Regions from separate parts of the Geodermatophilus sp. SYSU D00703 genome, predicted to be linked through region 2. Evidence: riboswitches for the same ligand, from Rfam matches in the RefSeq annotation. Region 2 holds a riboswitch; the other holds the start of a gene.
What was found. A riboswitch is a leader RNA that binds a small molecule or an ion and turns the genes downstream of it on or off. The one in region 2 is predicted to bind cobalamin.

Region 1: another riboswitch for cobalamin. It lies ahead of ACI782_RS16465 (CbtB domain-containing protein); the one in region 2 lies ahead of ACI782_RS00250 (putative cobaltochelatase).

The regions. Positions count from the first base shown of each region.
Region 1 is NZ_JBJGYU010000017.1:54,385-62,132, reverse strand. Features, by position in the region: gene ACI782_RS16475 (peroxidase family protein) at 1-784, opposite strand, end outside; gene ACI782_RS16470 (CbtA family protein) at 1,032-1,796, opposite strand; gene ACI782_RS16465 (CbtB domain-containing protein) at 1,809-2,012, opposite strand; cobalamin riboswitch at 2,048-2,220, opposite strand; gene ACI782_RS16460 ((2Fe-2S)-binding protein) at 2,218-2,961, opposite strand; gene ACI782_RS16455 (hypothetical protein) at 3,028-3,180, opposite strand; gene ACI782_RS16450 (TetR/AcrR family transcriptional regulator) at 3,282-3,920, opposite strand; gene ACI782_RS16445 (APC family permease) at 4,054-5,532, shown strand; gene ACI782_RS16440 (amidohydrolase) at 5,549-7,171, shown strand; gene ACI782_RS16435 (TetR/AcrR family transcriptional regulator) at 7,184-7,748, opposite strand, start outside.
Region 2 is NZ_JBJGYU010000001.1:46,795-54,542, reverse strand. Features, by position in the region: gene ACI782_RS00280 (class I SAM-dependent methyltransferase) at 1-235, shown strand, start outside; gene ACI782_RS00275 (hypothetical protein) at 240-491, opposite strand; gene ACI782_RS00270 (LLM class flavin-dependent oxidoreductase) at 556-1,602, opposite strand; gene ACI782_RS00265 (AbrB family transcriptional regulator) at 1,630-2,721, opposite strand; gene ACI782_RS00260 (transcriptional regulator) at 2,784-3,077, opposite strand; gene ACI782_RS00255 (hypothetical protein) at 3,074-3,520, opposite strand; cobalamin riboswitch at 3,626-3,752, shown strand; gene ACI782_RS00250 (putative cobaltochelatase) at 3,809-5,791, shown strand; gene cobO (cob(I)yrinic acid a,c-diamide adenosyltransferase) at 5,793-6,407, shown strand; gene ACI782_RS00240 (cobyrinate a,c-diamide synthase) at 6,514-7,748, shown strand, end outside.

The sequences.
Region 1 (7,748 bases), on a different contig from region 2:
TCATGCCCTGGTCCATGAACTTGTTGTGCAGCCGGATGAACACCGTGTGCAGCTGGGCGACGATGAGGTTCTCGTCGTTGCGCGGGTCACCGAGGTAGGCCGCACCGACGTCGTCACGGGGCAGGTCGACGAGGTCGTCGTGGTGCCAGAGCTTGAGGTAGCCGTAGCGGTCGGGGTCGTAGAGCTCCGGGCTGCCCTTGATGCCCTTGCCGTAGACGCTGCCCAGGTCGAACCACGGGGTGTCGTAGTTCCGCATGGCCAGCGGGTCCTGCAGCCGCGTGCTCAGCGGCGTCTTGTCCAGCGTCATGTCGTGGTCGACGAACTGGCCGAAGTAGATGTAGCCGGCCGGGATGCCCGGGTTGTCGGCGGCGGGGTCGCTCAGGCGGACGTCGGACAGCGGCAGCAGGCCGTCGTTCATGCTCGTGGCCAGCCCCCGCAGCAGCCCGTCGCTGGGCGCGAAGGCCGGCAGGTCCGGGAACATCAGGCCGAAGCGGGCCTGCACCCTCCGGTCCACCCGGACGGCGACGTCCGCGCCGCGCGGGTCGCCGACGGCGTGCGCCCCCGTCTCGGCGGGCGCGTCGGGGGTCGGCGGCGGCGCGGTCGGCTCGGTGGTCGGGACGGGGTCCTCGGCCGCCCGCGCCGTGCCTCCGAGTCCGCCGACGGCGGGCACCATCGCCGTGGCCAGCGCCCCGGCGAGGAAGCCCCGGCGGGCCATCCCGCCCGTCGCCCTCGCGCCGCTGAACGGGCAGGCGCCCGCACTCCCGTGGTCCTGTTCCACTCTCATCGCCCCCGGCGTCGTCCGGACCCCCCGGCCCGTCTCGGGACCAGCATCGGGGTCGTGCCCCTGACCTGGGCACACGTGTCCGAGGGGTCGGCGGACCCCTAATCCGTGGGGGTGCGGACCCGGCCGGCGAGGCGGACGTCGCGGGGGCCTCCGGAGCGGGCGCCGGTCAGGAGCCCGACACGCGACCAGGACCCGTGCCGGTGGTGGCACGGGTCCTGGTCGCTGCGGGCGGTGCGCCCGCGGCGGCTCAGCGCGGGCGCGCCGGGAGCCGGTCGAGCAGCCAGCCGCCGGCCAGCCCCAGCGCCGTCCAGAGGACGGCGAGCTGGCCGAGGGAGGCCAGGCGGTAGTCCCACACCACGGCGGCGGGGACGTCGGCGGCGACGGTGTCGGGGTTGCCCGGCACCAGGACCACGAGCAGCGCGAGCAGCACGGCGGTGGCGACCACCGCGGCGGTGACCGTGGCGGGGTACCCCGCGCCGCGGCTGCGCAGCGCGCTGACCAGAGCACAGACCAGCATCACGGCGACGACGCCGCAGAGCAGGACGCCGCCGTAGATCGCCGTCCGCGTGCCGACGGTCTCGGGGTCACCGACGGCGGGCGGGTTCGCCGGGATCTTCAGCGCCGGCAGCAGCGCCAGGACGCCGAAGCCGATGGCGGCCAGCAGCGTGACCCGGGCGAAGTCGGTCCGCCCGGGCAGGCGGTGGCGGACGGCGCCGTAGACGGCGGCGAACACCACGGCCAGGACGATCCCCGCCAGCACGGTGCCCAGGAACCCGCCGACCAGCTGCTCACCGCGGCTGAACAGCTCCTCGCCGTGCTCGTGGCCCCCGCCCCCGGCGGCCGCGCGGGCCTCCTCGAGCGCCAGCGCGGGCGCGATGGCCCGCTCGGTGACCAGCAGGGAGAAGACGCCGGCCAGCGCGCCGGCGAGCAGGCCGGCGAGCACCAGGCGGCTGAACAGCTGCCCGAAGCGGGGCGGCTGCTCGGTCCGGGGACGGTCGAGGACCTCGGCCATCACCTGCCGCCCTCAGTGACAGGGCATGCCCAGCGAGTGCCGGGCGTCGTGGAAGAACTCGTGCGCGGTCTCGCCGAGGGAGGACAGCACCGCGCCGTTGTCCTGCGCGACGAGGTAGAGGCCGAAGAGCGCGAGGAGGGCGAGGGCCCAGGCCCAGGTCGGGACGGCGACCCGGGTGCGGGTCGCGGGGGCGTGCGCGTGGGGAGCGGAGGTCATGAGCGACAGAGCCTTTCTTCCATGCCTCGTGGAATGACGTGGTGCGCGCCGCAGCCGGTCTCCTGACTCCCGGATCGACGCTCGCCCCGACCTTCCCGGCCGCCGTGCGTGGCCAGTGGTGCCGTGGGGGTCCGCTCCCCGGTCACAGTGGCGAGGACCGTGCCGGACTCCCACCGGCTTCCCAGACACTGCGGCGCCGCGCACGTTACTCGGAACCGCGACCGGGTGAGGGCCGGGGCCGCTCGAGGACGCAGTCGCCGCAGGTCCCGGCGCCGGGCAGCCGGTAGAACAGGCAGCAGGAGCGGCGGACGAACGAGCCGTCGTCCCGACGCCGCCCGGTGCCGGCCAGCGGCCCGGCCCGGAGCAGTTCGTCGAGCACGGCCGCGGCCCGGCCGGCCAGGTCCGGGCGGGCCTCGGCGGCCATCCGCAGCGCCCCGGCGACGGCCGAGGTCGTGTTGCCGGCGAGGACCCGCGGGGACACCGGGTGGCAGGCCCGCACCGCACCGGACAGCGGCGCCACCACCGGGGCCAGCCAGTGCCCGGCGAACGAGCCGGCCACCTCCTCGGCGCTCCCCGCGTCGACGGCCGCCGTCGCCGACACGGCCAACGGCAGCGGGTTGCTGCCGGACAGCCGGAGGTGCACGTGCGCGGCCGGCGCCACGGGCAGGGACCCGGTCAGCAGGGCCGTGCCGAGCACCGGGGCGACCAGCCGCGCGACGAGGCCGAGGTGGGTGAGGGAGGCGGCCACGGCCGGCTCGACGTCCGGTCGTCCCGGACCCGCGGCGAGCACCGCCCGCACCTCGGCCAGCCGGCCGCGCAGCACGACGGGGTCGTCGCACAGCCGCGCCCAGGTCGTCCAGCCCGGTCCCGCCCCCGGTTCGACGCGGAAGAAGGGCCCGAGCGCGCCGGCGGCCGCCAGCGCGGTCGCGCTCGGCGGCGACGGGGTCACCGGATCAGCATGCCGGGTCCGGCGGGAACGCCGCGGCTCCGGGCCGGCGCAGGGGTGCCGTCGCGGTCACTCCGGGTGGCACGGGAAGGGGATCCACCAGATCCAGACACAGTCGTCCAGTCGGCCGGCCGTCCCGCTGTCGGCCGTGGCGGCTCCGGACGAGAACAGCACGGACGCCACGACGAAGGCACCGACGACCACGGCCCGCAGCAGTCGCATGGCCCCTCCCCGCGCCCCGGTGCCCGGCGCGGAGCGCGCGGCGCACCCGGTGGAGCGCATGCTCGTCGCCTCCCCGAAGGTGGCCACAGGGCCATTGGTCCCTACTGACCCGCCGCCTCCGGAGTCCGGGCGGCGTGCCCGAACCGCTGCCGCATGCCGGTCAGCAGGGCGCTCAGGCCGAGCTCGAAGGCCCCGTCGGCGCGGGTGCCGCCCCGGGGTCCGGCCTGCACCGCGACGTCCAGCGCGGGCGTGGCGCCGCCACCGCTCTGCCAGACGTCAGCCGGCGAGGCCAGCTCCAGCGCGGCGCCGACGGCGTAGGAGTCGAGCACCGTGACCCACAGGATCACCTCCTCGGCGGGGCAGCCCGCCGCGGCCAGCAGGGTCGCGACGCGGTCGTAGCCGGACAGCGCGGCGCCCGCGGTCATCGTCTGGCCGATGAGCAGCGGGATCAGGTTGGGGTGCGCGGCCAGCCCCCGGCGGTAGGAGTGCATCCACGTGGTGACCTGCGCGGCCCAGTCGGTGTCGTCCAGCGGCGGCAGTTCGACCTGCGCCGCGAAGCGCTCGCGGAGCAGTTCGATGATCTCCCGCCGGCCGGAGACGTGGTGGTAGATCGACGAGGCGCTCGCGCCGAGCCGCCCGGCGAGCTCGCTCATCGTCAGGCGTCCGTGCTCGTCGACCAGCGCGAGAGCGGCGTCGAGGATCATCCCCACGTCGAGCAGTCGCCGGCGGCGCTGGACCACGTCTCCTCCTGAGGTCGGCACGGGCACGTCGACACGGATCCTCGCGGATGCCTTGACCGTGAGGTGTCGCACACCCACACTAACCGAACGCCGTTCGGATAAGGCGCCCCGGAGAGCCGTGGAAGGACCCACCGTGACCCCACCCCAGCCCCCTGCCGCTGCCGGCGACGCGCCCGGCCAGGGACACCTCAAGCCCGGTGTCCTCGGTACCGGGAGCATCGTGTTCATGGTCGTCGCCGCGGCCGCGCCGCTCACGATCCTGGCCGGGATCGCAGCGCTGGCGATCCTCATCGGCGGCGTCGGCGCCCCGCTGGCCTACCTGTTCGCCGGGCTGACCCTCGCGGTGTTCGCGGTCGCCTTCACCCGGATGACGCGGTACGTGGGCAGCGCCGGGGCCTTCTACGCCTACATCGCCAAGGGGCTCGGCCGGCCCTGGGGCCTGGCGGCCGCGCTGCTGGCGCTGGTGTCGTACAACGCGCTGCAGATCGGGGTCTACGGCCTGCTCGCCGTGCAGACGCAGGCCACCCTGGCCGACCTCTTCGGCGTGACCGTGCCGTGGCCGGTCATCGCGCTCGTGGCCATCGCCCTCGTCTTCCTGGTGGGCTGGGCCGGCATCGACGTCGGGGCGAAGGTGCTCGGGGTGCTGCTGGTCCTGGAGACCGGGATCCTGCTGCTGCTGGCCTTCGCCGTGGTCTTCCGGGACGGTGCCACCGGTCTCGACGGCGCCTCGTTCGCCCCGGCCGCGGCGTTCCAGCCCGGCATGGGCGCGGCACTGGCCTTCGCCTTCGCGGCGTTCATCGGCTTCGAGTCCACCGCCCTGTACCGCCGCGAAGCGCGCGACCCCGAGCGGACCGTCCCGCGGGCGACCTACGCCGCCGTCGTCGGCATGGCGGTCACCTACGCCTTCATCGTGTGGGCGGTCGTGCAGGCCTTCGGCAGCGACCGGGCGGTGGAGGCGGCGGGCGGCGACCTCGCCGGCATGTTCTTCACGGCCATCGCCACGTACGTCGGCCAGTGGGCCGCGACGGCGATGTCCCTGCTGATCGTCAGCAGCGTGTACGCCTCGCAGCTGGCGTTCCACAACGCGATCAACCGCTACGCCTTCGCCCTCGCCGAGGACGGTGTCCTCCCCGGCTGGTTCGGGACGACACACCCGCGGTTCGGCTCGCCCTACCGGGCCGGCCTGGTGCAGTCGCTGCTCGCCGCCGCGGTCGTCCTCGGCTTCGCGGTGGCCGGCGCCGACCCCTACACCCGGCTGCTGCTGTGGGTGAACACGCCGGGCGCGACCGGCATCTTCGTGCTGATGCTCCTGACCGCCCTGGCCACCGTCGTCTACTTCCTGCGCCGCAACCCCGCCGCCGGCACCCGCGTCACGGTCGCCGCCGGCGTCGTGAGCTGCGTCCTGCTGGCGATCGCCCTCTACGTCAGCGTCGACAACGTCGAGCTGATCACCGCCTCGTCCCCGGCGGTCAACACGGTGCTCGTCGGCATCGTCCCCCTGACGCTGGTCGTCGGGTTCGGCCTGGCGACGTGGCTGCGGCGCCGCCGTCCGGCCACCTACGCCCGGATCGGCGAGGGCCAGGACGCGTCGAGCCGGCCGGTGTCGCCGTGAGCCCGGCGGGTGCGGCGTGACCGCCGCGGACCTGGTCGTGTGCGCCGACACGGTGCTCACCCTGACCGAGGGCGCCCGTCCCGTGCAGGCCGTCGCCGTCGCCGGGGGCGTCGTCGTCGCCACCGGCACCCGCGCCGACGTGCCCGACTGGCGCGGTCCCCGCACCGAGGTCGTGGACCTGCGCGACGCCGTCCTGACCCCCGGCCTGACCGACGGGCACCTGCACCCGGTGATGGGCCTGCAGATGACCGCGGACGTCGACCTGTCGTCGGCCCGGTCGCTCGACGAGGTCTCCGGGCTGCTGGCCGCCGCGGCCGAGGCGCGCGGCCCCGACGAGTGGGTGCAGGCCTGGGGGCTGGACCCCAACCTCTTCGCGGGCCGCCCGGTCACCAGCGCACCGGTCGAGGCGGCGGTGGGCGGGCGCCCGGCGTTCGTCCGGCTGTTCGACGCGCACTCGGCCCTGGCCACCGACCGGGCCCTGCGCATCGCCGGGGTCGACGGGCCCCGGCAGTTCGCCCAGCGCTCGAGCGTGGTCTGCGGCGACGACGGGCGGCCGACCGGCCTGCTCCTGGAGAGCGCGGCCATGGACCTGGTGCTCGCGCACGTCCCGCTGGACCCCGTCCCGGTCCGCGCGGCCCAGCTGCGCGCGCTGCTCGCCGACATGGCCGCGACCGGGCTGACCGGCGGCCACGTGATGGACCTGCTCGGCGACAGCCGGGCGGTCGTCACCGCAGCCGAGGACGCCGGCGACCTGCCGCTGCGGCTGCGGTTCGCCCCGTGGTGCCTGCCGGGCGTGGACGCCGACGGGCTGGCCGAGCTGGTCGACCTGCAGGGGCAGGGCGGGCGGCGCTGGTCGATCGGCGGGGTCAAGTTCATGGTCGACGGCACGATCGACAACGGGACGGCGTGGCTGGAGCAGCCGGACGCGCTGGGGGAGTCGACCGACAGCTTCTGGCCCGACCCGGCCGACTACACCGCCGCCGTCCGCGCGCTGGCCGCTGCGGGCGTCCCGACGGCGACGCACGCCATCGGCGACGCCGCGGTGCGGCACGTGCTGGACGCGCTCGACGGGCTCGGCGCGTCGCCGTCCGGGCCGCACCGCGTCGAGCACATCGAGACGCTGCCGGGCCCGCTCATCGGCCGGTTCGTGCGGCAGGGCGTCGTGGCCAGCATGCAGCCGACCCACTGCACCCACTTCACCCGGGCCGACCACACGGACAACTGGTCGGCCCGGCTGGGGAGCGAGCGGGCCGACCGCGCCTGGCGCTGCCGCGACCTGCGGAACGCCGGGGTCCCGCTGGTCCTCGGCTCCGACTGGCCGGTCGCGCCGTTCGACCCTCGGCGGGTGCTGGCCGACGCGCAGCTGCGCCGCCCGGCGGGGGAGCCCGACGTCCCGCCCGTCCAGCCGCACCAGGGGCTGACCCCGCTGATGGCCCTGCAGGGCTACACGAGCCAGGCCGCCGACGCGGCGGGGGAGTCCGCCGCGGCGGGCCGGATCGCCGTCGGCATGCGGGCCGACCTCACCGCCTTCGCCGTCGACCCACTGCGCGCCGACCCCGACGAGCTGGCCGACGCGCCGATCGCGGTGACCGTCGTCGACGGCGCCGTCGTGCACCGGGGCGCGGCCGTCGACGCGTGACCCGCCGTCGGCTCAGCCGGGGTCCACCAGCGGACCCGGGTCGCGGGTGAGCCGGAGCAGGAGGTCCCGGGTGGCGGCGAGCTCGTCGGCGCCGAGCGGCCCCTCGAAGAGCGGGGCGATGGACACCCCGTCGCAGGCACGGAGCACCACGACCACCCGCTGCGGGTCGGCCCCGTCCTCGGCGAGGGTCTCGTTCCAGCGCCGGTAGCGCTCCTGCGACCGGCGGGTCAGCTCGGGGAAGGCGCTGAGTGTGGCCATGAGGGTGGTCTGCTCGACGGCGTCCTGGCCGTGCGCGAGCTCGTCGAAGGTGGCGCGGACGTACGCGCGCAGCAGCCGCCCGGGCGCGGCGTCGTCGGGGTCGACGCGCTCCCGCACCGCCCGGTCGAACTGCTCGAACAGGTCGTCGACCAGGGCGGCCAGCAACTCGTCCTTGGTGCGGAAGTGGTGCAGCAGGCCGCCCTTGGACACACCGGCCTCGCGGGCGACGACGTCGAGGCTGACGCCGGGCCCGTGGACCAGCACCGACCGCGCGGCCGCGTCGAGGAGGGCCCGGCGCGTCCGCGCCGCGTCCCGCACC
Region 2 (7,748 bases):
GGGGACGGAGGCCGCGGCACGGTCGGCCGGGTGGGACGTCGTCGCCACCCATCTGCTGCCCGACTCCGACTGGGAGGACGAGTACCACCACCCGCTCGAGGCGGCGATCGCGGCCTGGCCGGACCCCGACGAGGCAACCGCCGCGGCCCTGGCCGAGGCCCGGCGCGAGATCGACCTGCGGCGGGCGCGCGGCGGCGAGTACGGCTACGCGGGGTTCGTGCTGCGGCGCCGGTGAGCGGTCAGTCCGCGACCGACTCGTCGCGCACGGTCTGGCGCGGCCGGACGGTGTAGACCCCCGCGGTGTCGGTGAGCGCGGTCAGGTCGTAGCGGTGCACGACCTTCGGGCCGCCGTGGAGGTGGACGTGGGTGATCGTCGGCAGCGGCTGCCCGTGCCGTGCCTCCCGGATCTCCACCCGCCCGTCGAGCGGGCCACCGACGAACAGCAGCACGGCGTCCTCCGTGCCCGTCGTGTCCTCAGCCAGCGTCCTCACCTCCCGAGCGTCCGGGTCGAGGGTAGGCGCGTCCGGCGGCGCGGGGGCTCCCCGGGAGGGGTGATCAGACCGACGCCGCCGTCCGGGAGGCGAGCTCGGCGCGCACGATCGGGGCGACCTCGGTGCCGAGCAGCTCGATCGAGCGCAGCACCTCGCGGTGCGGCGCGGCGCCCAGCGAGGACTGCACCAGGAAGCGGTCGTGCCCGAAGACCTCGTGCTGGAAGAGGATCTTCTCGGCCACCTGCTGCGGGCTGCCGACGACGACCGCGCCGTGCAGCCCGGCCAGGGCGTCGAAGTCGGGGCGGGTCATCGGACCCCAGCCGCGCTCGCGGCCCAGCCGGGTCATGACCTCGGCGTAGGTGTCGTAGAAGCCGTCGGCCGCCGCCTGGGAGGTGTCGGCCACGAAGCCGTGGGAGTTGATCGAGACCGGCAGCGGCCCGTGCCCGTACCGGGCGGCCGCCCGGCGGTGCAGCTGGGCCAGCGGCGCGAACCTGGCCGGCTCGCCGCCGATGATGGCCAGCGCCAGCGGCAGGCCCAGCGCCCCGGCGCGGACGACGGACTGCGGGTTGCCGCCCACGGCCACCCACACCGGCAGCGGGTCCTGCACCGTGCGCGGGAAGACCGGCTGGTCGACCAGCGCCGCGCGGTGCCGGCCGGACCAGGTGACCCGCGGCGAGTCGCGCAGCTGCAGCAGGAGGTCGAGCTTCTCGGCGAAGAGCTCGTCGTAGTCGTCGAGGTCGTACCCGAACAGCGGGAAGGACTCGATGAACGACCCGCGCCCGGCCATGACCTCCGCCCGGCCGTGCGAGAGCAGGTCGACGGTGGCGAACTGCTGGAACACCCGCACCGGGTCCTCGGAGGAGAGCACGGTGACCGCGCTGGTCAGCCTGATGCGCGTCGTCCGGACGGCGGCCGCGGCGAGCACGGTGGACGGCGAGCTGACTGCGTAGTCCGGGCGGTGGTGCTCGCCGACGCCGAAGACGTCGAGCCCGACCTGGTCGGCGAGCTCGATCTCCTCCAGCAGGTCCGCCAGCCGCTGCTCGGGGCTGGTCGTCGTGCCGGTGCACGGGTCGCGCAGGACGTCGCCGAACGTGTAGACCCCGAGCTCCACTGCCACTCCCTGCCGTCGGTTGAACGGTCAACCACCCGGGACGACCCCGGATTCCCCTCCGCCGGCACGGCGCAGCCACCGGGCGAGCAGCGGCGCGGTCAGCAGCATCACGAACAGCCGGAGCACCTGGACGGCGAGCACGAAGGTGGCGTCGGCGCCGCCGTCCTGGGCCGTGGCCAGCACCGCGTAGAGCCCGCCGGGCGTGGTGGCGAGGTAGGCGTCGAGCGCGCTGGCGCCCGTGGTGACGGTGAGGACCGCACCCAGGCCGGCGCAGGCGGCGATCAGGCCGAGGATGATCGCCAGGGCCAGCGGCAGCGCCCGCCCGATGGTGCGCAGGCTGTCACGGGTGAAGTTGAGCCCCACGGTCAGGCCGATCAGCAGGAACGCCGCCAGCTCCAGGGGCACCGGGACCTCCGCGCCCCGCGACAGGCCGCTCAGGTCCAGGGCGGCCGCCACGAGCATCGGCCCGAGCAGCGCCGGGACGGGGATCCGCAGCACCCGCGCCAGCGGGATGCCTGCCAGCAGGCAGACCGCGGAGAACAGCAGGTCGACCGGCCACCCGGGGCCGGCGTCGTCGACCACCGGGCCGCCGGCGCCGGGGGCGGCGCCGAACACCGCCGTCGCGGCCACCGGCATGAGCACGACGATGATCAGCACCCGCAGGTACTGGAGGACGGCGACCATCCGGTCGTCGGCGCCCAGCTCGCGGGACATCGCGGTGATGCCCGACGCGCCCCCGGCGATCATCGCGAAGGCGCCGGTCACCGGGCTGATGCCGGGCTGCAGCCGCATGAGCAGCCCTGCCAGCAGCGTCAGCACGAGCGTGCCGACCGTGACGGAGAGGACCGGCAGCCAGTCGCGGCCGATCGCGGCGAGGGTCTCCAGGTCGACCAGCGCGCCGATGGAGACCCCGATCAGGCCCTGCGCGGCGACCATCCCCGGGCGCGGGACCACCAGCCGCCGCCGTCCGGCCAGGCCCCGGACCAGGCCGGCGACCAGGCCGCCGAACAGCGAGGGCGAGGGCAGGTCGAGGGCGTCGAACAGGACGGTGGCCACGACCGCGGCGGCGAGCACGAGCGCCGCGTCCGCCAGCCGGGCGATGCGCCCCGTACCCCCCACGGTGCCCACTCTGCCGCCCCGGGGTGGCCCCTCTGCAGGGGCCCGCCGCGGGCCTGCGCGGTTCAGCCGCCGGTGATCCGCCGCAGCTCGGCGACGTGGGCGTCGAAGGCCACGCGGCCGGGCCTGGTGAGCGCGAGGCTGGTGCGCTGGCGCGAGGCGATGGTGGCCTTCTGCACCTTCACGTAGCCGGCCTCCTCCAACTGCTTCACGTGCTTGGAGAGCACCGAGTCGCTGACCCCCACGGCGTCGCGGACGGCGGCGAACTCCATGGTGTCCACCGCGGCGAGCAGGCCGCAGATCTGCAGTCGGGGCGGCGGGTGGATGACGGTGTCGAAGCGCGCAGCGACCGTGGTCACAGCGACTCCCGCATCTCGGCGACGAGCGCTCGGCCCCAGTGCCGGCTGAGCAGTGCCGCGGCGAGGCCGAGCACGGCGCCGGCCACCACCATCGCCCACCGCTGGTCGAGGCCCTCCGCCAGCACGAAGGCGGCGACCAGGACGGGGAGCACGATGGCGCACCACACCGCCATGGCGCGCCGGCCGGCGTTCACCCACACCCCGGTGATGTGCCGGTACGCCGGGACCAGGGCGCCCAGACCGCCCATGAAGACGATCACGGCCGGGAAGGTCACCCACAGCGAGTCGAAGGCGTAGGAGGACAGGAAGCCGAAGAGCAGCAGGCCCAGCGCGACGTCGCACCACCACGGCTGCAGCACCCGGTCGGCCAGCGCGGTCCGGTCCGCCCGGAGCGCGGCGAGCTGGGCGGCGGCGGTGTCCCGGTCGATCGGGTCGCTTTCCATGTCGGAAAGTATGGATCGTGGCTTTCCGATCCGTCAAGAGACGGGCGGGCTGTCGGCGAGCCGTGGCGGCGTGGTTGCATGACCGGGCCACAGCGACGGCAGTGGAGGAAGCCCGGTGCGATTCCGGCGCGGTCCCGCCACTGTGACCGGGGAGTACGCCCCCACGCTCGGCCACTGTCCCTCCGGGGGCGGGAAGGTCGGGGGCGGACGACGATCCGGCAGCCAGGAGACTCCCGCCGTCGTCCCTGCTCCCTCCGGGCGTGGACACCCGGGGAGGAAGGACCCCGGGTGACGTATCCCTTCGGCGCCGTCGTCGGCATGGACGACATGCGCCTGGCCCTGCTGCTCAACGCCGTCTCCCCTGCGGTCGGGGGCGTGCTCGTCCGCGGCGAGAAGGGGACGGCGAAGTCGACGACGGTGCGCGCGCTGGCCGCCGTCCTGCCGCCGGTGGACGTCGTGACCGGCTGCCGCTTCGCCTGCGACCCCGCCGCCCCGGACCCGGCCTGCCCCGACGGCCCGCACGACGCGGACGCCCCCGGGCAGACGCGGCCGGCCCGGCTGGTCGAGCTGCCGGTCGGCGCCTCGGAGGACCGCGTCGTCGGCTCGCTGGACCTCGAGCGGGCGCTCACCGAGGGCGTGAAGGCCTTCGAGCCGGGGCTGCTCGCCGCCGCGCACCGCGGCGTGCTCTACGTCGACGAGGTCAACCTGCTGCACGACCACCTGGTCGACCTGCTGCTGGACGCCGCGGCGCTGGGCACCGCCTACGTCGAGCGCGAGGGCGTCTCGGTGCGGCACGCGGCCCGGTTCCTGCTGGTCGGGACGATGAACCCCGAGGAGGGCGAGCTGCGCCCGCAGCTGCTGGACCGCTTCGGCCTGACCGTCGAGGTGGCCGCCCCGCGGGACCCGGCCGAGCGGGCCGAGGTGGTGCGCCGCCGGTTCGCCCACGACGCCGACCCGGCCGGCTTCACCGCGGCGTGGGCGGCCGAGGAGGCGGTGCTGGCCGCGCGGATCGCCGACGCCCGCGCCCGGCTGCCGCACGTCGTCCTCTCCGACGACGCGCTGCGCCAGGTGACCGCGGTCTGCGCCGCCTTCGACGTCGACGGGCTGCGCGCGGACCTGGTCACCGCCCGGGCCGCGATCGCGCACGCCGCCTGGTGCGGCCGGGACGCGGTGACCGAGGAGGACGTGCGGGTGGCCGCGCGGCTGGCGCTGCCCCACCGCCGCCGGCGCAACCCCTTCGACGCGCCCGGCCTGGACGAGCAGACCCTCGACCAGGCGCTCGAGGACGCCCGGCCCGAGGACGACGGCCCCGACGACGACGGCGGTGGCGGGTCGCCGCCACCCGGTGTCGGAAGCGATCCCGGCGGTTCGGGCGCCGATCCGGCGGTAGAGCCTCCGACACCGCCGCAGGAGGGCGGTGGTCCCGGACCGGCGCCGGAGCGGGCGGCCGTGGCGCCGTCCGAGCCGTTCCGCACCCGCCGGTTGGAGGTCCCAGGCGTCGGCACCGGCGCGGCCGGACGGCGCTCCCGGGCCCGCGCCGAGCGGGGCCGCGTCGTCGGCTCGACCCGCCCGAGCGGCACGGTGACCAGGCTGCACCTGCCCGACACCGTGCTCGCCGCCGCGCCCCACCAGGCGGCCCGCGGCCGCACCGGGCGGGGGCTGCTCCTCGCGCGCGGCGACCTGCGCCAGGCCACGCTGGAGGGCCGCGAGGGCAACCTCGTCCTCTTCGTCGTCGACGCCAGCGGCTCGATGGGGTCGCGGTCGCGGATGGGCGCGGTGAAGGGCGCCGTCCTGTCGCTGCTGCTCGACGCCTACCAGCGACGGGACAAGGTCGGACTGGTCACCTTCCGCGGCACCGGCGCGGACCTCGCACTGCCGCCCACCTGGTCGGTCGAGGCCGCCGCGGCGCGGCTGCGCGACCTGCCGAGCGGCGGACGCACCCCCCTGGCCGCCGGCCTGCTGCGCGCGCACGAGACGCTCCGGGTGGAGCGGGTCCGCGACCCGCAGCGCCGTCCGCTGCTGGTGGTCGTCACCGACGGCCGCGCGACGGGCGCCCGCGGCAGCACCGCGGTGGCCGACGCGCACGCCGCGGCCGGCCTGGTCGCCGCCACCGGCGTCGCGAGCGTCGTCGTCGACTGCGAGTCCGGGCCGGTGCGGCTCGGGTTGGCCGGCGCGCTCGGCGCCGCTCTCGGCGCGCACACGTTGCGCCTGGAGGAGCTGGCCGCCGAGTCGCTGGCGGCGACCGTCCGCAGCGCCCGCGAGGCGGCCTGACGTGCCGAAGGGGCAGGTCCCCTCGGTCCCCGACGACGGGCTGACCACGAGGGCGCGGCGCAACCGGCCGATCCTCGCCGTCCACACCGGGGAGATGAAGGGCAAGTCGACCGCCGCGTTCGGCATGGCGATGCGGGCCTGGAACCAGGGCTGGCCGATCGCGGTCTACCAGTTCGTCAAGAGCGCGAAGTGGCGGGTCGGCGAGGAGAACGCGCTGACCGCGCTGGGCCGGCTGCACGAGCAGACCGGCGAGGGTGCGCCCGTGGTCTGGCACAAGATGGGGTCGGGCTGGAGCTGGTCGCGCCGGCAGGGCACCGAGGTCGACCACGCCGCCGACGCCGCCGAGGGCTGGGCGCAGATCAAGCGCGACCTCGCCGCCGAGGCGTACCGGTTCTACGTGCTCGACGAGTTCACCTACCCGCTCACCTGGGGCTGGGTGGACGTCGACGACGTCGTGCGCACGCTGCTGGACCGCCCCGGCAGCCAGCACGTCGTCGTGACCGGCCGCGACGCCCCGCCGGCGCTGGTCGAGGCCGCCGACCTGGTCGTGGAGATGACCAAGGTCAAGCACCCGATGGACGCCGGCCAGAAGGGCCAGCGGGGGATCGAGTGGTGACCGGCCGGCACGTGTCTGCTCACCCGGCGAGATCGGCGATCTCGCACGGGTTCGTGGCCCAGAGCGTGCGAGATCGCCGATCTCGTCGCGACCCAGGGCGATCGTCGTGACCACCGCAGTCCCGCGCGTGGTGATCGCGGCGCCGGCGAGCAACGCGGGCAAGACGTCGGTCACCACCGGACTGGTCGCCGCCCTCACCGCCCGCGGGCTGACCGTCTCCCCGCACAAGGTCGGCCCCGACTACATCGACCCCGGCTACGCGGGCCTCGCCGCCGGGCGGCCGGGGCGCAACCTCGACCCGGTCCTCGTGGGCGAGGAGCGCGTGGTCCCGCTGTTCCTGCACGGGGCGCGGGACGCCGACGTCGCGGTGGTCGAGGGGGTCATGGGCCTGTTCGACGGCGCCACCTCCCCCGCCGTCGAGCCGGGGTTCGCCTCGACCGCGCACGTCGCCCGGCTGCTTCGCGCGCCGGTGGTGCTCGTCGTCGACGCCTCCGCGCAGGCGCAGAGCGTCGCGGCCCTCGTGCACGGCTTCGCCACGTTCGACCCGACGGTGCGGATGGGCGGCGTCGTCCTCAACCGGGTCGGCAGCGACCGCCACGAGGAGATCCTGCGGCACGCCCTCGGCGGGTCGGGGGTGCCGGTCCTCGGCGCGGTCCAGCGGCTCGACGAGCTGGGCACCCCGTCCCGGCACCTCGGGCTGGTGCCCGCCGCCGAGCGGTCGGCCGAGGCGCTGGCCACGGTGCGGCGGCTCGGCGAGGTGGTCGCCGGCGCGCTCGACCTGGACGCCGTGCTGCGGCTGGCCCGCTCCGCCCCCGGCCTGGACGCCGTCCCGTGGGACCCTGCCGCCGAGGTGCGCAGGGTCGAGGGCCGGCCGCGGATCGCCGTCGCCGGGGGTGCGGCGTTCACCTTCGGCTACGCGGAGAACACCGAGCTGCTCGCGGCCGCGGGCGCCGACGTGGTGACCGTCGACCCGCTGCGCGACGAGCACCTGCCCGCGGGCACGGCCGGGCTGGTGGTCGGCGGCGGGTTCCCCGAGGTGCACGCCGCGGAGCTGTCGGCCAACGCCGTGCTGCGGGCGGACGTCGTCGCGCTGGCCGAGCGCGGGGCCCCGGTCGCCGCCGAGTGCGCCGGACTGCTGTACCTCACCCGCAGCCTGGACGGCGTCCCGATGTGCGGCGTCCTGGACGCCGACGCGGCCATGTCGGCTGGTCTCACGCTCGGCTACCGGGAGGCGGTCGCCCTCGCCGACTCGGCGCTCGCCCCGGCCGGCACCCGGGTGCGCGGGCACGAGTTCCACCGCACCGTCGTGACCCCCGCTGCCGGGACGCGCCCGGCCTGGCG